One region of the Xanthobacter sp. genome, then DNA from elsewhere that is predicted to be linked to it. Evidence: predicted binding sites of a transcription regulator. Region 1 holds the regulator's gene; each other region holds the start of a gene.
The links. The regulator LexA, encoded in region 1, represses DNA repair genes until DNA is damaged. The targets are predictions, from matches to a motif close to TGTTCNNNNTGTGTTCNG.

Region 2: a site for LexA is predicted at 1,802-1,819, ahead of recA (recombinase RecA). Genes of this name have one in related genera too.
Region 3: a site for LexA is predicted at 2,605-2,622, ahead of ACE3QW_RS05140 (YifB family Mg chelatase-like AAA ATPase). Genes of this name have one in related genera too.
Region 4: a site for LexA is predicted at 3,197-3,214, ahead of ACE3QW_RS03645 (DNA recombination protein RmuC). Genes of this name have one in related genera too.

Annotation. Positions count from the first base shown of each region.
Region 1 covers NZ_JAYRPE010000041.1:79,612-85,367, forward strand. The annotation lists gene ACE3QW_RS13075 (DUF2147 domain-containing protein) at 13-426, shown strand; gene moaC (cyclic pyranopterin monophosphate synthase MoaC) at 544-1,029, shown strand; gene glp (gephyrin-like molybdotransferase Glp) at 1,085-2,299, shown strand; gene lexA (transcriptional repressor LexA) at 2,458-3,168, shown strand; gene ACE3QW_RS13095 (ComEC/Rec2 family competence protein) at 3,289-5,463, opposite strand; gene gltX (glutamate--tRNA ligase) at 5,700-5,756, shown strand, end outside.
Region 2 covers NZ_JAYRPE010000027.1:46,267-52,022, reverse strand. The annotation lists gene alaS (alanine--tRNA ligase) at 1-387, opposite strand, end outside; gene recA (recombinase RecA) at 652-1,737, opposite strand; gene ACE3QW_RS10350 (SDR family NAD(P)-dependent oxidoreductase) at 2,016-2,822, opposite strand; gene ACE3QW_RS10345 (glutathione S-transferase family protein) at 2,839-3,546, opposite strand; gene ACE3QW_RS10340 (glutathione binding-like protein) at 3,709-4,407, shown strand; gene ACE3QW_RS10335 (TetR/AcrR family transcriptional regulator) at 4,474-5,061, shown strand; gene ACE3QW_RS10330 (anti-sigma factor) at 5,073-5,756, opposite strand, start outside.
Region 3 covers NZ_JAYRPE010000012.1:58,644-64,399, forward strand. The annotation lists gene ACE3QW_RS05120 (YraN family protein) at 1-300, shown strand, start outside; gene gshB (glutathione synthase) at 379-1,323, shown strand; gene ACE3QW_RS05130 (polyhydroxyalkanoic acid system family protein) at 1,438-1,749, shown strand; gene ACE3QW_RS05135 (class I SAM-dependent methyltransferase) at 1,756-2,538, opposite strand; gene ACE3QW_RS05140 (YifB family Mg chelatase-like AAA ATPase) at 2,683-4,215, shown strand; gene ACE3QW_RS05145 (hypothetical protein) at 4,299-4,907, opposite strand; gene ACE3QW_RS05150 (GNAT family N-acetyltransferase) at 5,235-5,756, shown strand, end outside.
Region 4 covers NZ_JAYRPE010000008.1:44,466-50,221, reverse strand. The annotation lists gene trxA (thioredoxin) at 38-358, shown strand; gene ACE3QW_RS03665 (hypothetical protein) at 433-783, opposite strand; gene truA (tRNA pseudouridine(38-40) synthase TruA) at 925-1,662, opposite strand; gene fmt (methionyl-tRNA formyltransferase) at 1,680-2,603, opposite strand; gene def (peptide deformylase) at 2,641-3,159, opposite strand; gene ACE3QW_RS03645 (DNA recombination protein RmuC) at 3,260-4,426, shown strand; gene ACE3QW_RS03640 (DUF2200 domain-containing protein) at 4,438-4,791, shown strand; gene mutM (bifunctional DNA-formamidopyrimidine glycosylase/DNA-(apurinic or apyrimidinic site) lyase) at 4,916-5,756, shown strand, end outside.

The sequences.
Region 1 (5,756 bases):
GGGAGGAGCTTCATGAAGACGTTTGCGATTGCCGGCCTCGCCGCCCTTCTCGCCACGCCTGTTTTCGCCGCGGACCCGACCGGCCTGTGGCAGACCCCCACCCGCAGCGGGCAGGTGGAAATCTCCAAATGCGGCGCCAGCCTGTGCGGCCGCCTCATCTCCTCCGAGGGGCTGAAGGCCGATCCGGCGCTGAAGGACGTGAACAATTCCAACGCCTCGCTGCGCGGACGGGCGCTGAAGGGCCTCACCATCCTCACCGGCTTCTCCGGCGGCCCGCAGGAATGGAGCGGCGGCAGCATCTACAATGCCGAGGACGGCAAGACCTATTCCGGCACCATCACCATGGATGGTGACAACACGCTGAAGCTGCGCGGCTGCGTGGTGGTCCCGCTCTGCAAGACGCAGGTGTGGACCCGCCTGCGCTGACCTGAACCCAACCCGGCAACACTGCCTTTCCGCCGCATTGCTCCTGCGGCGGTGGACAGGCGCCGCCGCGGACGCCATCTTCCCCCCGACATCGAATCCGGGAAGACCGCGACGGCCATGGCCAGCCTCACCCATCTCGACGAACAGGGCGCCGCCCGCATGGTGGACGTGTCCGACAAGGACGCGACCACCCGCGAGGCGCTGGCCGAGGGGCAGGTGGTGATGGCGCGCGAGACGCTGGACCTCATCCTCTCCGGCAACGCCAAGAAGGGCGACGTGCTGGGCGTGGCGCGCATCGCCGGCATCATGGCCGCCAAGCGCACCCATGAGCTGATTCCCCTCTGCCATCCGCTGATGCTGACCAAGGTGGAGGTGGAGGTTTCCCCCGCCCCCGCATTGCCCGGCCTCCACGTCACGGCCCGCGCCAAGGTGACGGGCCAGACCGGCGTGGAGATGGAGGCGCTCACCGCCGTCTCCGTGGCCTGCCTCACCATCTACGACATGGCCAAGGCCGCCGACCGTGGCATGCGGATTGAAGGCATTCGCCTGCTGGAGAAATCCGGCGGCCGCAGCGGCCACTTCCGCGCCACCGACGCGGCCTGAGCCGGCCCGCCACCATGACAAGACCTGCGTTCAGGCAGAGTGAGGGAGCCGCGCCATGGCGCTCATGACCGTCGAGGAGGCCACCGCGCTCATCACGTCCGGCGTGTCTGCGCTCGGTGTGGAGGATGTGCCGGTGCAGGCCGCGGCCGGCCGTGTGCTGGCGCGCGATCTGGCGGCCCGCCGCACCCAGCCGCCGGCGGACATGTCGGCCATGGATGGCTATGCCGTGCGCGGCGCCGATATCGCGCAGACGCCCGCTCGCCTCGCCGTCATCGGCGAATCCGCCGCCGGCCGGCCCTTCGCTGGCACGGTGGGCGCCGGGCAGGCCGTGCGCATCTTCACCGGCGCCGTGGTGCCGGAAGGTACCGACACGGTGGTGATTCAGGAGAACGTCTCCCGCGAGGGCGACACCATCACCACCACGGCCCCGACCGCCGCGCTCCGCAACGTGCGCAAGCGCGGCTGCGATTTTTCCGCCGACGCGCCCGGCCTCTTCGCCGGCCGGCGGCTGACCGGCCGCGACATCATGCTGGCCGCCGCCATGGACCATGCGACCGTGCCGGTCGCCCGCCGCCCGCGCGTCGCGCTGCTCCAGACCGGGGACGAACTGGTGCTGCCGGGCCAGGGCACCGGCAACGACAGCGAAATCGTCGTCTCCAACGCCTTCGGCCTCGCGGAACTCGCCCGCCGCGCCGGCGCCGATGTGACCGACCTCGGCCTCATCAAGGACGACCTCGCCGCGATCCGCGCCGTGGTGGCGCGGGCACTCTCCGGCGAGTTCGATCTCGTCGTCTCCTCCGGCGGCGCCTCGGTGGGCGATCATGACCTGATGGCCCCGGCGCTGAAGGCGGAAGGGGTCGATCTCTCGGTCCACAAGATCGCGCTCAGGCCCGGCAAGCCGCTCATGTTCGGCCATCGCGGCACCGTGCGGGTGCTGGGGCTGCCGGGCAACCCGGTGTCGTCCCACGTCTGCGGGATGGTCTACCTGGTCCCCCTCATCCGCGCCCTGCAGGGCGATTCCCGCCCCGGCCCCGAGACCGTGCCGGCGCGCCTCGCGGCCGACCTGCCGCCCAATGACGTGCGGCGCGATTTCATGCGCGCCACCCTCGAGCGCCGGGCGGATGGCTCGATCCACGCCATCCCCTGCGCCTCGCAGGACAGCGCCATGCTGAGCATTCTTTCCGCCGCCGACTGCCTTCTGGTGCGCCCGCCTTTCGCCCCGGCGGGCCGCGTCGGAGACCCCTGCGAGATTATTCCCTTCGCGGATTGAGCCCTTAACGGAGCCTTCACCACTTGCGGAACACAAAAGGAACAGATAAAGACTGTTCATGATTTGTTTCGCGGCGCACCGGGCTGGATGCGCCTTGAATCGGGACCGGCCGAGAGCGCCTGTTCCGCGGCGGTGCGTGCAAGGAACGGGGCCAGGGAATGCTCACTCGGAAGCAATATGACCTTCTGCGCTTCATCCATGAGCGGCTGAAGGAGACCGGTGTTCCCCCCTCCTTCGACGAGATGAAGGAAGCGCTGGACCTGCGCTCCAAGTCCGGCATCCATCGCCTCATCACTGCTCTGGAAGAGCGTGGCTTCATCCGCCGCCTGCCCAATCGCGCCCGCGCGCTGGAGGTGGTCCGCCTGCCCGACAGCGTGGCGCCGGGTCTCGCCTCCGCCCGCTCCGCAGGCCGGGGCTTCTCGCCCTCGGTCATCGAGGGCAGCCTCGGCAAGGTCCGCCCCGTGGCGGAGGATGACGAGGCGGGACAGGTGGTCTCGGTGCCGGTCATGGGTCGCATCGCCGCCGGCTCGCCCATCTCCGCCATCCAGAGCCGCAGCCATACGCTGAACATCCCGCCCGAAATGCTGGGCTCCGGCGAGCATTTCGCCCTTGAGGTGCGCGGCGACAGCATGATCGAGGCCGGCATCCTCGACGGCGACACGGTGCTGATCCGCAAGTGCGATTCCGCCGACACCGGCGACATTATCGTCGCGCTGGTGGACGACGAGGAAGCCACCCTCAAGCGCCTGCGCAAGAAGGGGGCCTCCATCGCGCTGGAGGCCGCCAATCCGGCCTACGAGACCCGCATCTTCGGTCCCGACCGCGTGCGCATCCAGGGCCGCCTGATCGGCCTCATGCGCCGCTACTGATCCTTATTTCTCCCGCGGGAGATCCGGAACGGGGTGAGGGGCGCGGTGGTCCACGCTCAACGGGCGCCTGCGCTTTTTTGAAGGCGTTGCCCCTCACCCCGACGCCTGGCAATTGTCGTGTCAGGGAGCGGTGGCGTCGGTCTGCGGATCGCCCGCATCGACCGCCCCCCGCTCCGGTGCGAGGTCCGGCGGCAGCGGTGCCATCCAAGGCCGGGACACCGAGGGGCTGCGGCTCCGCTCGGCCACGAGGGCACCATCGCGCAGGGTGAAGGCGAGCGTTCCGGTCCGCGCGAGTTTTTCCGGCGTCAGCACCTCGGCCGGGCAGGCCCGGGGCGGGGCATCGCGGGTCACGACCATGCGGGCATTCAGGCAGTCCGCCTCCAGGCTCTCGGCGCGCCGGGAGACGGCGATGGTTCCGCCGCCGGGCAGCGGCGCGGTGCAGCCGAGCGGGTCGCACATGAAGGCGGAGGCGAGGTCCTTGGTGCCGGCCGTCCGGCGGTCGCCCTCCCGCGTCAGCCATTGCTCCACCACCAGCTTCTGGCCCGAGGCGCCGAGCACGGAGAGCCGTCCATCCGGCATCCGCACCGCCACCGTCTGCGCATCGGGCGCGATGAGGAGGTCCGGTTTCAGCGGCGTTCCCGCCACCAGCGCGGCGAGGCCGAGGGGCACCAGCGCCGCGAAGGTGAGCACGCCGCGCAGCAGGCAGAGGGCCAGCAGCGCGAGGGAGAGCCAGAGCAGCGTTCCGGCACCGACGAAGGCGGCGCGGATATCGGCCCCCGGCAGGGTCCCCACCCAGTCGGACACCGCCGTCATGATCTCGATGCCCCGCCCCATCACCGGCCAGGCGAGGTGGTCCCAGCCGAACGGCATCAGCAGCACGCCCGCAAGGCCCGCCGGCATGACAAGGAAGGAGACGGCCGGCATCGCCGCGAGATTGGCGAGAAGCCCATAGGGCGCCACCCGCTGGAAGTGGAAGATGCCGTAAGGCGCCGTCGCCAGCCCCGCCACCAGCGAGGTGAGCGCCGTGCCGGCCACCAGCACGGCCACCCAGGACAGCACGGCTCCGGCAACGCCATCCGGCCGGGGTATCGCCCGCAAAGGCTGGAGCCGTTCATAGGCGGCGACGAGAGCGAGGGTGGCGGCGAACGACATCTGCGTTCCCGGGTCCAGCGCCGCCTCCGGCGTCAGCGCCAGCACCACCACCGCCGCGACACCCACCGAGCGCAGCGACAGGGACGGCCGCCCCACCAGCACGCCGGCCAGCACCAGCCCCGTCATCACGAAGGAGCGCTGCGCCGGCACGTCGTTGCCCGACAGCACGAGATAGAAGGCGCTGCCCGACAGCGCGATCAGCGCCGCGAATGACTTGATGGGCCACGACAAAGCCAGCCCCGGCACCAGCGCCAGCAGGCCCCGCGCCAGCGCGAACAGGGTGCCGGCCACCAGCGCCATATGCAGGCCGGAGATGGAGAGGATGTGCGAGAGGCCGGACACCCGCATGCTCTCCTCCACCGCGCGCGGAATGCCGGAGCGGTCTCCGGCCACCAGCGCCACCGCCACCTCCGCCGGCACGCCGGAAAGCGAGGCGCGGATGCGGTCCGACAGGCTCTGGCGCACCCCGTCCAGCGCCATGGCGAGCCGCACGGACAAAGGCGGATCGCGCGGCGCCGCCGCCTTGGGCCGGCCGAGCCCGTATCCGATGGCGCCGATGCCCTGGAACCACGGCGTGCGGCCGAAATCATGGGCGCCCGGCATGGCCGGGCCGGAGGGCGGCAGCAATTGCGCCAGCTGGGTCACATGGCTGCCCACCGGCGGCGCCCACCCCTTGCGGAGCGAGAGGCGCACCAGCGCCGGCGCGTTTTTGAGCCCGCGCACGGCGTCGCCATCGAGCCGCAGCAGGATGCGGTCGCCCGTGGTCCGCCGCTCCACCCGCTCGATGAAGCCGGAGAGGCGCACCGGGGTCTTGGGCGGCACCACCATCTCATGGGCGATGAAAGCGGTGCGCACCCCGCCGGCCGCGAAGCCGGCCATGGTAGCGAGGAGCACCGCGGCGGCCCCGAACATCATCGGCCGCGCCCGCGCGCCCCAGGCCGCCGCCGCGAACAGGGCCACGAGGACGAGGCTCGCGGTGAGCGAAGGTTCGGTGGAGGCGCCGAAATAGAGCAGGATTCCGGCGGTGAAGGCGGCCGGCAGCCACAGGATCAGCCGGCCGGACGCCGCCTCGGCCACCACGTCATGGGCGATGCGGGCCTTCAGCGCGTCGGCGAGGCGTGAAAGCCCACGCGTGGAAAGCACCGGGAGCGCGCCCGCAGCTCCCCGTCCCCCTGCCCGCGCGCCGCCTGAAGCCCGCTCGTCCATCCCCGCCCGCCGGGGGCCGGGCTGGGTCGCGCCCGTCCCCACCCCATGTTCCTTGTGCCCCGCCTCTATGCTACACGGGCGCCTCCCGCGCGCCATGTGGTTCGGTTTGCGTTCCGCAGGGCCGCCCGCGCGTCTTCCGTCCAAGCGGACCCAATCCCGCCGAGCCCCGCCCGATGTCGCAGATCGTCACCCGCTTCGCCCCCTCGCCCACCGGCTTCCTGCATATCGGC
Region 2 (5,756 bases), on a different contig from region 1:
GACGGTGACGAGCAGGCGGTCCTTCGGCAAATCGAAGGTGCGGGTCACGAGGTTCCAGGCGAGCTCGATCGCGCGATCCTTGAAATAGTCGCCGAACGAGAAGTTGCCGAGCATCTCGAAGAAGGTGTGGTGCCGCGCGGTGTAGCCCACATTGTCGAGGTCGTTGTGCTTGCCGCCGGCCCTGACGCACTTCTGCGACGTCGCCGCCCGCGAATAGGGCCGCTTCTCGACGCCGGTGAAGACGTTCTTGAACTGCACCATGCCCGCATTGGTGAACATGAGCGTGGGGTCGTTATGCGGCACGAGGGGCGACGAGGCGACGGCCTCGTGGCCCTCCTTGACGAAGTAGTCGATGAAGCTCGACCGGATCTCGTTGACGCCGCTCATGTGCCGGCACTGTCCCTCGGAGGCCGGGCCTTGCGGCGGCCGGCTCTGGTGATCGCTGCGCGCGCCAGCGCCTCGGGCCGAGCTTGGGGCCATCCCTCGGGTGTCGCGCGGTTCCCTCGACCGATGCGGCCGGCGGAACCGGGTTCGTTTAACGATGGGCCCGCCGCTTGTCCAGAAACGCGAGGGCGCAAGACGAAACGGGCGGAGACCATCCGGCCCCCGCCCGCACCGAAATCCGTCAAGGCGCCGTCCGCGCCCGGCGCATCAGGCGTCAGCGGCGGACCCTTCGGCGTCCTCCTCCGGATCGCCAGCGAGGATCTTCTCGGCGATGAGGCCGGCATTCTGGCGGATGGCGGCCTCGATGCGCCCGGCGATCTCCTGGTTCTGCTTCAGGAAGGTCTTGGCGTTCTCGCGACCCTGCCCCAGGCGCTGGCTGTCGTGGGAGAACCAGGCCCCGGACTTCTCCACCACGCCAGCCTTGACGCCGAGATCGAGCAACTCGCCCGTCTTGGAGACACCCTCGCCATACATGATGTCGAACTCGACCTGCTTGAACGGCGGCGCCAGCTTGTTCTTCACCACCTTCACGCGGGTCTGGTTGCCCACCACCTCGTCGCGTTCCTTGATGGCGCCGATGCGGCGGATGTCGAGGCGGATCGAGGCATAGAACTTCAGCGCGTTGCCACCCGTGGTGGTCTCCGGTGAGCCATACATCACGCCAATCTTCATCCGGATCTGGTTGATGAAGATGACCATGGTGTTGGACTTGGAGATGGAGGCCGTGAGCTTGCGCAGCGCCTGACTCATGAGGCGAGCCTGAAGGCCCGGCTGGTTATCGCCCATCTCGCCGTCGAGCTCGGCCCGGGGGGTGAGGGCCGCCACCGAATCGACCACCAGCACGTCGACGGCACCGGAGCGCACCAGCGTGTCGGCGATCTCCAGCGCCTGCTCGCCGGCGTCGGGCTGGGAGATAAGCAGGTCGTCGAGGTTCACGCCCAGCTTGCGGGCATAGATCGGGTCCAGCGCGTGCTCGGCGTCGATGAAGGCGCAGGTGCCCCCGCGCTTCTGCGATTCGGCGATCGTGTGAAGCGCGAGCGTGGTCTTGCCCGAGGATTCGGGTCCGTAAATCTCCACGACGCGTCCCTTGGGCAGGCCGCCGATGCCCAGTGCGATGTCGAGCCCCAGCGAACCGGTGGGAATGCTCTCAATCTCAAGGGCTTTCCCGCCCTTGCCGAGCCGCATGATGGAGCCCTTGCCGAAATGCCGCTCGATCTGCGAGAGCGCGGCATCCAGCGCCTTGGTCTTGTCCATGGAAGAACCTTCGACGAGTCGGAGTGTCGCCTGAGTCATCGCCGCGCTCCGGTGCGGGTGCAAGGGGAATTAAGAACGTTATGCTTGTACCCTTTTTGTTCTCCGTTCGCAATATGTTCTCATTTGTCCCCGACGTGCGGTGGAAGCGCGATCGCTCTTGTCGCTGGAGCACCATCAGGATTCCGGAATTAAATGTCGCTGACGCCGGGCATTGAAGGACCTCAATGCGCTCATAACCGGAGCAGGTCGGCACCACCGCCGCCCTGTCGGGGATCGACCGGCAGGGCGACGTGGCATCGGCGTGGAGGCGTGAGCGCCTAGAGGGCGGCGTGGTCGCGCACGGCTTCGCCGAGGGCGTCCTTGAGGGTGGCGAAGCGGGCATCGAGGGCGAGCGGGTCGGCGCGGTTGAGCGCGATCATCTGCGCCCGGGCCTCGCCGCCCCGCACCACCTCGAAGGCATCGGCCGCGATGCCGGCCACGACCGCTTCGGCCACCGCCTCGGCAGGCTCGCGGCTGAAGCCGACCTCCGGTCCGGCGCGGCTGCTGCGCATCATCGGCGTGTCGGTGGCGCCGGGATAGACGGTGAGGACGCGCACGCCTTCTCCCGCGAGTTCCCGCCTGAGCGCCTCGTCGAAGCGCGCAAGGCCAGCCTTCGCCGCCGCATAGGTGGCGTAGAACGGCATGCCGATGAGCGCGATGGCGGAGGTGATGTCCACGATCAGTCCCTCCCCGCTCGCCCGCAGCGCCGGCAGCGCGGCGCGGGTGAGGAGGATGGGCGCGATCAGGTCCACTTCGATCATGGCGCGGATGTCGGCCTCGCTCGTCTCCTCCAGCCGGCCGGCGCGTACGCCGCCTGCGTTGTTGATGAGGATGTCGAGCCCGCCCAGAGCCGCCACCGCGCCGTCCAGCATCGTCGTACGGTCCGCAGGATCGGTCACGTCGCCGGGGATGCCGTGGACCTCGGCGCCGGACGCCTTGAGCGCGCCCACCGCCTCCGCCAGCACCTCTGGCCGGCGGCCGGTGAGCACGAGGCGCGCGCCGTCCGCCGCCAAAGCGGTGGCGATGGCGCGGCCGATGCCGCTCGATCCGCCAGTGAGGAGGATTCGCTTTCCCTTGATCTTCATGGCGTTGCCTGCCCCTTCACTCCGCAGCCGGCGGATAGTTGGAGGGGAAGAGCGCCTTGCGCGATTCCTCATCGCCCATGGGCTTGAAGGCGTGATCGGTGCCCACCGCGCGGGCGCGGGCGGCGGCGGGACGGGCGTCGATCTCGGCGAACCAGCGCTTGATGTGCGGGAAGCGCGCCAGGGGATCGTCCTCGCCCTTCAGCACACGCGCCGCGCGAAGGACCCACCCCCAGGCCGACATGTCGGCGATGGTGTAGTCCTTGCCGGTGATGTAGGGGCGGGTGGCGAGCAGGTCGTCGAGCACCTGATAGTGCCGTTCCGCCTCGCGACGGTACCGGTTCACGGCATAGCCGAGCCCCTCGGGCGCGGCGTGCTGGAAGTGCACCGCCTGACCGGAGAACGGCCCGAGGCCGCTGGCGAGGAACAGCAGCCAGGAGAGCAACTCCGGCCGGTCCTTGGGATCACCGCCGAAACGGCCGGTCTTCTCCGCGAGATAGATAAGGATCGCGGTGGAATCGAACACCCGCGCCTCGCCGCCGCCCGGCCCGTCCGTATCGACGATGGCCGGCACCTTGCCGTTGGGATTGATGGCGCGGAACGCCGGCAGGTGCTGCTCGCCCTTGGCGGTGTCGACCGGGACAATCTCGTAGGGAAGGCCCGTCTCTTCCAGGAAGAGCGCGACCTTGGCCGGGTTGGGCGTGGGATGGAAATAGAAGCGGATCAACGGGATCACCCTTCGCTGGCACCGCCGAAGCGGGCACGTTTGCGTTTTAGAACGACTGATATAGAATGCACGCATCGGACACCTGCGCAAGCTGTCCGCATCGCAAAATACTGCCGCATGCCAGATCTCGACGGCGGCACGACATGTCATGGATGATCCCGAATGATCGACCTGCATTATTGGCCGACCCCGAACGGTCACAAGATCACGATGTTTCTCGAAGAAGCGGGCATCGACTACAATATCGTCCCCGTGGACATCAGCGCAGGCGACCAGTTCAAGCTGGATTTTCTGGCCATTGCCCCCAACAACCGTATGCCGGCCATCGTCGATCATGCCCCTGCCGATGGTGGCGCGCCCATCCCGGTGTTCGAATCCGGCGCAATCCTGCTCTATCTCGCGGAGAAGACGGGCCGCTTCATTCCCGCCGACGTGCGCGGGCGCAAGAGCGTGCTGGAATGGCTGTTCTGGCAGGTGGGCGGGCTGGGCCCCATGGCCGGGCAGAACCACCATTTCGTCCAGTACGCGCCGGAGCGCATTCCCTACGCCATGGAGCGCTACGTGAAGGAGACGAACCGTCTCTACGGCGTGCTCAACACGCGCCTCGGCAAGAGCGCGAACGTGGCGAGCGAGGATTATTCCATCGCCGACATGGCCATCTACCCCTGGATCGTGCCGCACCAGCGCCAGCAGCAAGACCTCGACACCTTCCCGCACCTGAAGCGCTGGTTCGAGGCGGTGGCAGCGCGTCCGGCCACCATTGCCGCCTATGCCAAGGGCGAGCCCTTCACCAAGCGCCCGACGGTGACCGAGGAAGGCAAGAAGATCCTCTTCGGCCAGACCGCACGGCAGGCCGGATGACGCCTCGCCCGGCGCGGGTTACGCTGCGCCGGGCGTCGCGGAAAGACGCGGGAAAGACGGGGTATCATGGCGCGGCCGAGGGCGTTCAACGAGGGCGAGGTATTGGACGCGGCGCTGCGCTGTTTCTGGACCCGCGGCTACGAGGCGACCTCCGTGCGCGATCTCGCCTCCTCCATGGGCCTCACCGGCGCCAGCCTCTACAACGCCTTCGGCGACAAGCGCACGCTCTATGAGAAAGCGCTGGAGCGCTACGCCAGCCACAGCATGGCGGAACGCATCCGCCGGCTGGAGGCGCCCGACATAGCCCCGCGCGACGCCATATCCTCCTTCTTCCGGGAGACGCTGGAGCGCGCGCTGGACGACCCCGAGATGAAGGGCTGTTTCGTGGTGAACGCGGCGGTGGAGATGGGGCCGCACGACCCCGAACTGCGCGCCGCCGCGCTCGCCTCCCTCGGCGAGGTGGAGGCCTTCCTCACCCGCCGCATCGAGGCCGGCCGCACGGACGGTACGATCCAGAGCCGGGAGACCGCGCAGGAACTGGCGCGCATGCTCCTCGGCGTCCACCTTGGCCTCCGGGTACTGGCGCGCCTGCGGCCCGGCCGCGAATTGCTGGAAGGGGTGATGAAACCCGCCCTCGCCGCCCTCGATCCGTGAGGACGCGCGCGCTATTTCGGCAGCGCCTCGGTGAAGTCCTCCTGAAACTCCTTCAGCTCCACCGGATTGAGGTCAGACACCGCCCAATAGGACAGCCCCGCCTCGCTCCAGCCCATGAGCGTGTAGCCGTCGCGGCCCTTCACCGTGTGTGCGCCGGATGCGCCCGGCCAGACGAAGACGTTGATGACATGGCCATTGCGGCGATAGACGAGCGCCGCGACCACCCGTCCCCCCACATAATCGAGGCGCCCGCCCACGAGCGGAAACCCGCGCGCAGCGAGGTCCACCACCGGCGGGGAGAAATCGATCCGGCCGCCGAACCACGGCTTCACCGTGTGCTGGTTGGACGAGGCCACGTCGGTGAGATGATCGGCGAGCAGTGATCGGACATGGCCTGCGACCAGTTCGTCCTCCAGGGCGCCCCCGCGCGGCGGCAGGACGGCGATGACGAGAGCCACGGCCAGCACCGCGAGGGAGGGCACGAGGCTCCACCGCGCGAACCGTTCGCGCATCACGGTGCGCCCCGCGTCGCCCCACAGGCGCCGCCACAGCGCCGCCGGGCTCCAGCCCGCCGCCGGCGCGGCATTGGCCGCCTCCGCCGCGAGGGCGGCGACCACGCTCTCGCGCAGCCCCTCCGGCACCGGCCAGCGTGCCTCCCCGGAGGCGAGGAGCGTGTGCGTGTTTTCCAGCCCCCG
Region 3 (5,756 bases), on a different contig from region 1:
CTCGGCGCCCACGGTTTCCACGTGCTCGCCCGGCGGGTGCGCACCAAGGCGGGCGAGATCGACCTCATCGCCCGGCAGGGCGACCTCCTCGTCTTCTGCGAGGTGAAGCTGCGGGCGCGGCTCGATGATGCCGCCTTCTCCCTCCAGCCGCGCCAGCGCCGACGCATTGCGGCGGCGGCCGAGGCCTACCTCGCCGAGCACCCGGAGCTTTCAATGCTGAACATGCGCTTCGACGCGGTGCTCCTCGCCCGCACGGGCGAGGCCGAGCACCTGCCCGGTGCTTTTGAAATGGAGTTCTGAGCCGAGTGGCGGCGCGCGCCGCCCGCCTATAGATAAAGCCGAGACAGCGAGGCCCAATCGGGCCAGCGGGAGATTGCCATGGCCCTGAAGGTCGCGGTCCAGATGGACCACATTGCGAGCATCAATGTTCAAGGGGATTCCACTTTCGCCCTCCTTCTGGAGGCGCAGCGGCGGGGCCATGCGCTGTTCCACTACACGCCCGACCGCATGGCCATGCGTGACGGCCAAGTGTTCGCGGCCGTGGAGCCGCTGACCGTGAAGGATGAGGCCGGCGCCCACTTCACCCTCGGCGCGCGCGAGCGCATTCCCCTCACCGAGATGGACGTGGTGCTGATGCGCCAGGACCCGCCCTTCGACATGGCCTATGTGACGGCGACCCATCTGCTGGAGCGCATCCACCCGAAGACTTTGGTGGTGAACGACCCCAGCCATGTGCGCAACGCGCCGGAAAAGATCTTCGTCACCGAATTTCCGGACCTGATGCCGCCGACCCTGATCTCCCGCGACCTCGCCGAGATCAAGGCCTTCCGCGCCGAGTTCGGCGACGTGGTGATGAAGCCGCTCTACGGCAACGGCGGCGCCGCCGTGTTCCGCCTGACGGCAGACGACCTCAATTTCGGCTCGCTCTATGACCTCTTCTCCGCCACCTTCCGCGAGCCATGGGTGATCCAGCGCTTCCTGCCGGCGGTGAAGCACGGCGACAAGCGCATCATCCTGGTGGATGGCGAGGCGGCGGGCGCGGTGAACCGGGTGCCGAGCGAGGGCGACTTGCGCTCCAACATGGTGCGTGGCGGCGCGGCGCGGCCCACCGACCTCACCGACCGCGAGTTGGAAATCTGCGCCCGCATCGGCCCCTCGCTGCGCGAGAAGGGGCTCATCTTCGTCGGCATCGACGTGATCGACGGCAACCTCACCGAGATCAACGTGACCTCCCCCACCGGCCTGCGCGCCATCAAGCGTCTGGGCGGGCCGGACATCGCGGCGCAGATCTGGGACCGCATCGAGGCCCGCCGCGCCGCCTGAGGCCACCGTCTAATCGAGATCAACGCGGCGGCGCCCTCGGCCCGCCGCGCGAACTGCCGTGCGGCTACGGGCGTTATCCGTCAGGACGCACCGCCGGACATCACAGGACCGACCATGGGACAGCCCTTCACCGCCTCCATCCCCCACCGCCTCGGCAAGGCCGAAGCGACGCGGCGCCTCCAGGCGGGGCTGACCGGCGTGCGCGACCGCTTCTCGCGCCACATCTCCATCCTGGAGGAAACCTGGACCGGAGAGCAGCTGGACTTCCGCATCGCCGCGCTGGGGCAGACGGCGAGCGGCAAGCTTCAGGTGGCGGACGACGCGGTGCACCTCTCCATGGAGCTGCCCTTCATGCTGGATCTCGTCGCCCGCAAGGCGAAGGATCTTATCCAGAAGCAGGGCCGCCTGATGCTGGAGAAAAAGTAGGCCCGTTCAGGCCGTCTCCAGCTCCAGCGTCAGCGTGTCGATGGAGAAGGAGCCGTCCGCCTCGAACTCAAAGTGGGTCGCCACGTCCGCGCTGGCGCCCGCCATCAGCGAGCGGATGGCGGCGACATGCAGCTCCGGCGTGCGGATGCGCGCCACCCAGGAGGCGAACTCCAGCCTGAGGCGCCGGTGCGCCGTGCGCACCACCCTGAACCCCGCCTCCTCGGCGAGGCGGGTCCATTCAGAGGCACTGTAGTCCCGTCCGTGAGAGGGATCTCGCAGCAATTCCACCGTCTGCAGGAAGGTGTCGGCCACCGGCCATTCGGGCGCGATCACGTCCATCATGACCACCTGCCCGCCCGCCTTCACCACTCGCCGCACCTCGGCAAGGGCCTGCGGCACATTCCGCCAGTGGTGCGCGCTGTAACGCGAGGCGACCATGTCGAAGGTGCCATCGGCGAAGGGCAGGCGCTCGGCGACGCCCTGTTTCGTGACGATGTTGGCGAGGCCCCGGGCCTTCGCCTCCGCCGCGACGGCGCCCAGCATGTCCTCGGACAGATCGTAGGCCACCACCTCGCCCGCGAACGGCGCGGCGGTGAAGCTCACATGCCCGCCGCCGCAGCCGAGATCGAGCAACCGGGCGGGCCGCGCCTCTTCCACGAGGGCCTTGAGCGCATCGAGATCAGCGCCCCGCGCATGCACGGCGCTCGCCACATAGGCGGCGGCCTGCGGGCCGAACATCTCGACCACATGGGCCTCGTGACTGCGCACGCCTGCACCTTCGGCGGCCATGGCTGATCTCCCCGATCCTCTTGCTACCTCCAGCATAGCCGGGGCGGCGTTTGACGCAAGCACGATTGTTCCTCTTTCGTTCTTGCGAGCGGGCCCGCCCTCCGCTACCTTGAGATGCAGACGGGCAGCAGGCAGGGGGCGGCTGTGATCCAGCGGGTGGCGACAGTCGCGTTCGAGGGCGTCGAGGCGCGCCCGGTGGATGTTCAGGTGCATGTGGCGGCCGGCCTGCCGGCCTTCACCATCGTCGGCCTGCCCGACAAGGCGGTGACCGAGGCCAAGGAGCGGGTGCGCGCAGCGCTCATCGCGTCAGGGCTTGCCCTTCCGGCGCGGCGCATCACGGTAAACCTCGCCCCTGCCGACCTGCCCAAGGAAGGCTCCCATTACGATCTGCCCATCGCGCTGGGGCTGATGGCCGCCATCGGTGCCATCCCCGGCGATGCCCTCGCCGGCTTCACGGTCGTGGGCGAATTGGCCCTGGACGGCGCCATCGCGGCCGTGGCCGGCGTGCTTCCGGCAGCCATCGGCGCCAATGCGCGCGGGCACGGCCTCATCTGCCCCGCCCCGTGCGGTGCCGAGGCCGCCTGGGCCAGCCCCGACATGGACATCCTCGCCCCGCAGTCCCTCATCCAGCTCGCCAACCACATGACCGGACGCCAGGTGATGGGCCGGCCCGAGCCACGGATGAAACCGCCGGGAGACACCATGCTCGACCTCCGCGACGTGAAGGGCCAGGAGACCGCCAAGCGGGCGCTGGAGGTGGCCGCGGCCGGCGGCCACAATCTCCTGTTCGTCGGACCGCCGGGTGCCGGCAAATCCATGCTGGCGCAGCGCCTGCCGTCCATCCTGCCGCCGCTGTCGCCGGCCGAGATGCTGGATGTCTCCATGATCGCCTCGGTGGCCGGCACCATCGAGGACGGCGCGCTGATGGACCGCCGCCCGTTCCGCGCCCCGCACCATTCGGCCAGCATGGCGGCCATGGTCGGCGGCGGCGCCAAGGCGAAGCCGGGCGAGGTCTCGCTCGCCCACAATGGCGTTCTGTTCCTCGACGAACTGCCGGAATTCACGCCGCAGGTGCTCGATTCCCTGCGCCAGCCGCTGGAATCGGGCGAGGTCCTGATCGCCCGCGCCAACCATCGCGTCACCTATCCCGCGCGCTTCCAGCTCATCGCCGCCATGAACCCCTGCCGCTGCGGCCGCGCCGGGGAGCCCGGCTTCACCTGCAAGCGCGGGCCACGCTGTGCCGACGAATATCAGGCGCGGCTCTCCGGACCCTTCCTCGACCGCATCGATCTCCATCTCGAGGTGCCGTCGGTCTCGGCCTCGGACCTCGTGCTGCCGGCCCCGGCCGAAGGCTCGCGGGAGATTGCGGCCCGCGTCGCCATGGCGCGGGAGATCCAGCTGGAGCGCTATGCCGCCCTCGGCCGACCCGATGTGCGCACCAATGCCGAGGCTTCCGGACCCTTGCTGGAGGCGGTTGCGACGCCCGATTCGGCCGGAGCGATCCTGCTTCGCGATGCCGCCGACGCCATGCGGCTCAGCGCCCGCGGCTATCACCGGGTTCTGAAGGTGGCGCGCACCCTCGCCGATCTCGATGGCGCGGACGGGGTCGGCCGCCGCCATCTGGCGGAAGCCCTCGCCTATCGCGCCGCAGCGGAACGGCCAAGGGCGGCGGCCTAGAGTGGCGGCGGCGTAGACCGGCTGCCGCGCAGAAATTGTCCGGCACCACAGCGGTGCCGGACGGGAGCGGAACGACCGCCGCCTCAGCGCATGGCGTTGACGGCGAGGCCCTCGATATAGGTGATCTGGGCGAGGTCGCCCGGCTGCACCTTCTGCACGTCGGCGAGCACCTTGTCGTTGGCGGCGCGCACCACGCGGACGTTGCCGTCCGGCCCCTCGAAGGTCACGGTGCCGGCGGCCGGGTCGAGGCCCACGAAGATGGAGGTCAGCGTAACCTCGCGGATGCCGAAGCCCTCCGGCCAGCCCGGCAGGCCGTCCGTGATGACGACCTCCGCCATCACTTCGCCCGGCTTGCCCTGGTGCGCCTTGCCGAGCGCGGTGACGACGCCCGGCGCCACGCGGATGAGCAGGTTCTCGCCCACCCGGTAGAGCGAGAGGTCGCCCAGCAGCGGGGGCGCGATCACCGCCCAGCGGCGGCCGGCGGGATCTTCCAGCACCACACGACGGGTAGCGGGATCAGCCGACACGAACTTGGCCTTGTAGGCGAGCACGTTCACCTGCCCGATGCCCTGCACGAACACCTGGGTCACCTCGACCGGCATCGGACGCTGCTGCGCCTGAGCGCCCACCGGCGCCACAAGAGCGAGGCCGGCAAGGAGCGCGGCCGAAAGGTGCATGCGCGTGGAAATCATGTCGTCCCCCCAACGAATCACAGGCGCGGACGCGCCGGGAGCCTGCCGCTATCACCTGAGGCGCCGTAGCGGCAAGGCGGGATCGCGAGGCGCTGGCGCGGCGGGTCCACCCATTGTCACAATCGCGTCGGAAAACTATGGTGATGCTGGCGTTCAAGTCCTGGGCACCCGCCTGAAGCGGGGCAACTTCCAGGTCGCTCCTCGCAGCCAGTGCGGCGCGTCGGCCGGGCAGTTACGCTCTGGACGGCGCACGGGCGGAGGAGCGATACCAAGCGTTGGGTGAGGCACGCCCGCCGTCGGCGGCGGCCCGGAGTGGGGCTCGTTGCGATGAAAAGAATGGGACAGCCGGATCCCGGCTTCAACCTGCCAGCCCTGTTCGGCCGCGGCTTCGACGTCGCCCGCGACGCGGCGCGGGATTTCGCCCGCGATTTCGCCAAGGACCTGAAGAAGGATTTCGGTCGCGAGGGCGCCGCGCCCATGTTCGGGACCGAGCCCGGTGCCTTCCCTTTCCTGCGGCCGCAGCACGCCGCACCCGGTGCGCGCCCTGCCATGCCGGCGCCGCAGAAGCTGGTGACGGATTTCCGCGCCTATTCCGGCCTGCGCCACCGCGACGCCGTGCCGACCGCGCCGGAAAGCATCGTCCTCGGCCGGCTCGGCGCGCTGGAAGTGCGGCTCGCCCGCACCGCGCGCGACGTGCGCCGCGCCCAGCGCCTGCGCTACAAGGTGTTCTACGAGGAGATGTCGGCCACCCCCGACGCCACCACGCGCCTCGCCCGGCGCGACATGGACAGCTTCGACACCATCTGCGACCACATCCTCGTGCTGGACCACGACGCCGGGAAGATCGTG
Region 4 (5,756 bases), on a different contig from region 1:
CCAGTGGTTCTCCCCGTTCTGCCCTACGAGGTATGTCATGGCCGTCGAGAAGGTTTCCGATCAGAATTTCGATCAGGACGTGCTGAAGTCCAGCGCGCCGGTCATCGTCGACTTCTGGGCGGAGTGGTGCGGCCCCTGCCGCATGGTTGCCCCCATTCTGGAGGAAGTCTCCGGCGAGCTGGGCGAGAAGGTCCGCATCGTGAAGCTGAACGTGGACGAGAATCCGCAGACGGCATCTAAGTACGGCATCATGTCCATCCCGACCCTGCTCCTGTTCAAGGATGGCAAGATCGCCTCCCGCCAGGTGGGCGCCGCCCCCAAGGCCAAGCTGGTGCAGTGGATCAACGGCTCGATCTGATCTTCGACTCCGCCGAATATGAAAAAGCCCCCGATTCGGGGGCTTTTTTGTTTTTGTGTGGGGGTGAACAGGCCTCAGCCGTGGCGTGCGAGCATTTTCCCTGAGGAGGAGACGCGCTCCACCGTGAACGCGGAGGCAGGGCGTACCCGCCATGGGCGGTCAAGGCAGAGGCTGGCATCGTTGAGCCGGGCCGCCTCGGCCTGCGCCTCGCCCTCGTTGGCGAAGCGATGCGCCTCGCGGGGGAAGAAAGCGCCGCCGGGGACGATGACCGCCTCACCCTCCTGCGTATCGATCCGGGTTTCACTGCCGTCGAAAAAGACCCAGCCGCACGGCGCACCCGGCACGGCGCGGGCGACCAGATGGGCGAGGGAGAGGGGGACGCGGCGGCGCGCGGGCTGCCAGCGCGGCATACGGAAACTGAACATCGGACCCGTTGTCCTCTATCGCCCCTGAGGTGTCTTCCCAGTGGAAATGCTCAGGGGTGCCCGACCGTTCCAACCTGCGACGTCGTGAACGTCACCAGGATGTTACCCACAGCAAGGCTCAAGCTGGCGGAACCGAGCGCCTCAATAGCTGACGGCGGCGAGATAGAGCCCCGCCGCCGGGGCCATGGGGCCGCAGCGGGTGCGATCGGCGGCGGCGAGGGCTGCGGCGAGATCGTCCGCGCTCCAGCGGCCTTCCCCCACCCGCATCAGCGAGCCCACCATTGAGCGCACCTGATGGTGCAGGAAGGACCGGGCCGAGGTGACGACGCGGATTTCGTCGCCGTGGCGGGACACGTCCAGCTGGTCCAGCGTCTTCACGGGCGAGGCGGCCTGGCACTCGGCGGCGCGGAAGGTGGAGAAATCGTGCTTTCCCAGCAGGCGCTGGGCGGCGGCGTGCATGGCCTCCGCGTCCAGCTTCTGCGGGATGCGCCACGCCCGGTCGCGGTCCAGCGCGAGGTCGGGTCGCCGATTGACGATGCGGTAGAGGTAGTGCCGCTTGGTGGCGGAGAAGCGGGCGTCGAAGCTGTCCGGGACAAGCTCGGCGGAGAGCACCGCCACCGGATGGGGCCGAAGCTGGGCTGTCATGGCGTCGCGCACCGTATCCGTGCGCCAGTCCTTCGACAGATCCACATGGGCCACCTGCCCGGTGGCATGGACGCCGGCATCGGTGCGCCCGGCGCCCGCTACCGTCACCTTTTCCCCGCAGAAACGCTGAAAGGCTTCGGCCAGCACACCCTGCACGGTGGGCAGCTCCGCCTGCATCTGCCAGCCGGCGAAGGGGGTGCCGTCATATTCGATGGTGAGCTTGTAGCGGGGCATGGCGGGTCTGGCCGCCCTCAGGCGAGCCGGCTTCCGGGCGGGACGGCATTGCCCCTCAGGAACGTCTCCGCCCCCATGGGCTGCTTGCCGGCCTTCTGCAGTTCGACGAGCCGCACCGCGCCCGCACCGCAGGCGATGGTGAGGTGGTCGTCAAGTACCGTGCCGGGTGCTGCGGAGCCCTCCGCCAGAGTCGAGCGCAGCACCTTCACCCGCGCCTCCTCCGGTCCGAAGGGAAACCACGCGCCGGGGAAGGGGGAGAGGCCGCGGATGCGGTCGTGCACCTCCTGGGCGGGCTTTGACCAGTCGATCCGGGTCTCCGCCTTCTCGATCTTGGCGGCATATTCCACGCCGGTTGCCGGCTGGGGCGTGAAGCCGAGGCCGCCGCGCTCCAGCGCCGCCAGCGCCCGGCCCATGAGGTCGGCGCCGATCACCATCATCCGATCGTGCAATTCGCCGGCGGTCATGTCCGGGCCGATGGGGATGCGCTCCACGAGGCCCACGGGGCCGGTGTCCAGCCCCGCTTCCATCTGCATCACCGCGACGCCGGTCTCCGTGTCGCCGGCCATGATGGCCCGCTGGATCGGCGCGGCGCCGCGCCAGCGCGGCAGCAGGGAGCCGTGCAGGTTCAGGCAGCCGAGGCGCGGCGCGTCGAGGATGGCCTGCGGCAGGATGAGGCCATAGGCCACCACCACCGCCACGTCCGCCTCATGGGCGCGGAAGGCGTCCGCTGCTTCTTCGCCCTTCAGGCTCCTGGGCGTGAACACCGGCAGGCCGAAGCGCTCGGCCACCGCATGGACGGGGGAGGGGGTGAGGTCGAGCCCGCGGCGACCGGCCGGGGCCGGGGCGCGGGTATAGACCGCCACCACCTCGTGGCCGCGCCCGACGATCTCCGAGAGGGTGGGCACGGCGAAATCCGGCGTACCCATGAAGACGATGCGCATGGACCCTCGTGTCCCGTGATCTCCCGCCGCGGCGGGATCAGGCCTCGGCCTTGTGCTTCGCCTGCTTGGTGAATTTCTTGATGACGCGGTCGCGCTTCAGCTTGGAGATGTGATCGATGAAGAGCACGCCGTTGAGATGGTCGATCTCGTGCTGCACGCAGGTGGCGAACAGGCCCTCGGCCTCCACCTCCCGCGTCTTGCCCTCCACGTCCATAAAGCGCACCGCCACCTTCGCCGGGCGCTCCACCTCCTCGTAATATTCGGGGATGGAGAGGCAGCCCTCGCTGTAGACGGAGGTCTCTTCCGAGGCGGCGATGATTTCCGGATTGATGAGGGCGATGGGCTTCTTGTTCTCGCCGTCGCGCGCGACATCGATGGTGATGACGCGGCGCTGCACGCCCACCTGTATGGCCGCCAGCCCGATGCCGGGGGCGTCGTACATGGTCTCGAACATGTCCTCCACCAGCTTGCGCACCTCGTTGTCGATCTTCTCGACCGGGGTGGAAAGCGTGCGCAGCTTGGGCTCGGGGATGATGAGGATGGGCCGGATCGTCATTCGAGCGAGATAAGCGAAGCTGCCGCATAGGTCAACATGTTCGCCGTTTGTTCAGATGAGAGAATCACGTAAGAAGAGAAGGTTCACGCAAGAGCAAGGCATGCCGGTTGTGCTGTTCACCTTCGGCGGGCGGCCCTTCACCGTGGCCGAGGCGGCTGCGGTCGCCGCGGCGGTGCTGGCGCTGCTGCTGTTTCTGGTGCTGGTGAGCCTCGTGCGCCAGTCGCGGGCGCGCGCCGCCGCGGTCGCTGAGGAAGCACTCCGGCGGGACGAGATGGACCGCCGCCTGCGCGAGCTGGTCCGCGTCCAGTCCGAGACCGCCGGCCGCGTGCAGAGCATGACGGAGATCCTCGCCCAGAGGCAGAGCGAGCTGGCCCGCGCCGTCTCCGACCGGCTCGACCAGACCTCCCACCGGCTGGGGGAGACGCTCTCCACTGCCGCCCGCGCCACCCATGAGAGCCTGACGCGCATCGCCGAGCGTCTCGTGATGGTGGAGACGGCCGAGCGCACGCTCGGCGATCTGTCCGCGCAGGTGGTCTCCCTGCGCGAGACGCTGGCCAACAAGCAGGCGCGCGGCGCCTTCGGGCAGGCGCGGATGGAGGCCATCGTCTCCGATGGTTTGCCGCGCGGCAGCTTCGCCTTCCAGTACACCCTCTCCAACGGCAAGCGGCCGGACTGCGCCATCTTCCTGCCGGGGGATGCGCGCCCGCTGCTCATCGACTCCAAATTCCCGCTGGAGGCCGTCACCGCCTTCCGCGAGGCGCCATCCGCCGAGCATCGCAAGGCCGCAGGCCAGCGCCTGCGCAACGATCTCTTGAAGCACGTCTATGACGTGGCCGAGCGCTACTTCATCCCCGGCGAGACGCAGGACGTAGCGCTCATCTTCGTGCCGTCCGAATCCGTCTATGCCGAGATCAGCGAGCATTTCGACGGCGTGGTGCAGGAGGCCTATCGCCAGCGCGTGGTGCTGGTGTCGCCATCGCTCCTGATGCTGGCCGTGCAGGTGGTGCAGGCCATCGCCAAGGACGCCCGCATGCGCGAGGAGGCGGACCGCGTGCGCGCCGAGGTCGGTGCCCTGGTGGAGGACGTGAGCCGCCTGCGCGAGCGCGTGGGAGACCTCGCGAAGCATTTCGCGCAGGTGGGTGACGACGTTCAGCGCGTCATCATCTCCGCCGACAAAATCGCCCGGCGCGGGCTGAGGCTGGAGCAGCTCGACTTCGACACCCCCGGTCCGGCGTCCTCCCCGCCGCCCTCCCCGCCGCCCAAGTGAGGGCCGGCGCCATGCCGAAGCACCGCATCACCACCACCAGCTTCGCCAGCGTCTATCCGCTCTATGTCGCCAAGGCCGAGCGCAAGGGGCGCACGCCGGCGGAGGTGGACGCGGTGATCCGCTGGCTGACCGGCTATTCCGACGCCGAGCTGCGCGCCGTTCTGGCCGGAAAGACCGATTTCGAGACCTTCTTCGCCGGGGCGCCCGCGCCGAATCCCGCCCGCGCGCTCATCACGGGCGTGGTCTGCGGCGTGCGGGTGGAGGAGGTCGCCGAGCCGACCATGCGGGAGATAAGGTATCTCGATAAGTTGATCGACGAACTGGCGCGCGGGCGGCCGCTGGAGAAGATCCTGCGCGAGGGCTGAGGCCTGTTGATGCGGCCCCGGTCGGGGGCTGCGGCATCTTGCGCGGCGGCCTGCGAGGCGGGATGCTGACGCCTGAGATGAATCGCGCGCCGGTTGGGGCGCGCCCGTGACCTTTAAGGACGAAATGCCCGAACTGCCCGAGGTGGAAACCGTCCGCCGCGGCCTGATGCCCGTCTTACAGGGCGCCGTGATCGAAAGCGCCGAGGCGCGCCGCCCGGACCTGCGCTGGCCGCTGCCGGAGAACTTCGCCGAACGCCTGGCCGGCCGCCGCGTGGAGGCCATCGGCCGCCGCGCCAAATACCTGCTCGCCGACCTCGACGGCGGCGAGGTGATGATCCTGCACCTCGGCATGTCCGGCTCCATCCGGGTGGAGGGCGAAAAGGCGCTCCGCCCGGGGGCGTTCCATTATCCCCGCGCCGCCGCCGGGCCGCACGACCATGTGGTGCTGCACCTCGCCGGCGGCACCACCGTGACCTTCAACGATCCGCGCCGCTTCGGCGCCATCCTGATCGTCCCCTACGACCGGCTGGAGAGCCATCCGCTTCTGGCGGGCCTCGGCCCGGAGCCGCTGGGCAACGCCTTCCATGCCGACTATCTCGCGGGCGCGTTCGCGCGCCGCAAGACGTCGCTGAAGGCCGCGCTGCTGGACCAGAAGCTGGTGGCGGGCCTCGGCAACATCTATGTCTGCGAGGCCCTGTTCCGCGCCGGCCTCTCGCCGCGCCGCCTCGCCCACACCATCGTCACGAAGGACGGCAAGCCGACGCCGCGGGTCGAGCGTCTCGTCACCGCCATTCGCGACGTGCTGCGCGAGGCCATCCAGGCCGGCGGCTCCTCACTGCGCGACCACAAGCAGGTGAGCGGCGAGCTCGGCTATTTCCAGCACACCTTCCGCGTCTACGACCGCGAGGGCGAACCCTGCCGCACCCGGCACTGCAAGGGCATCGTCCAGCGCATCGTGCAAGGCG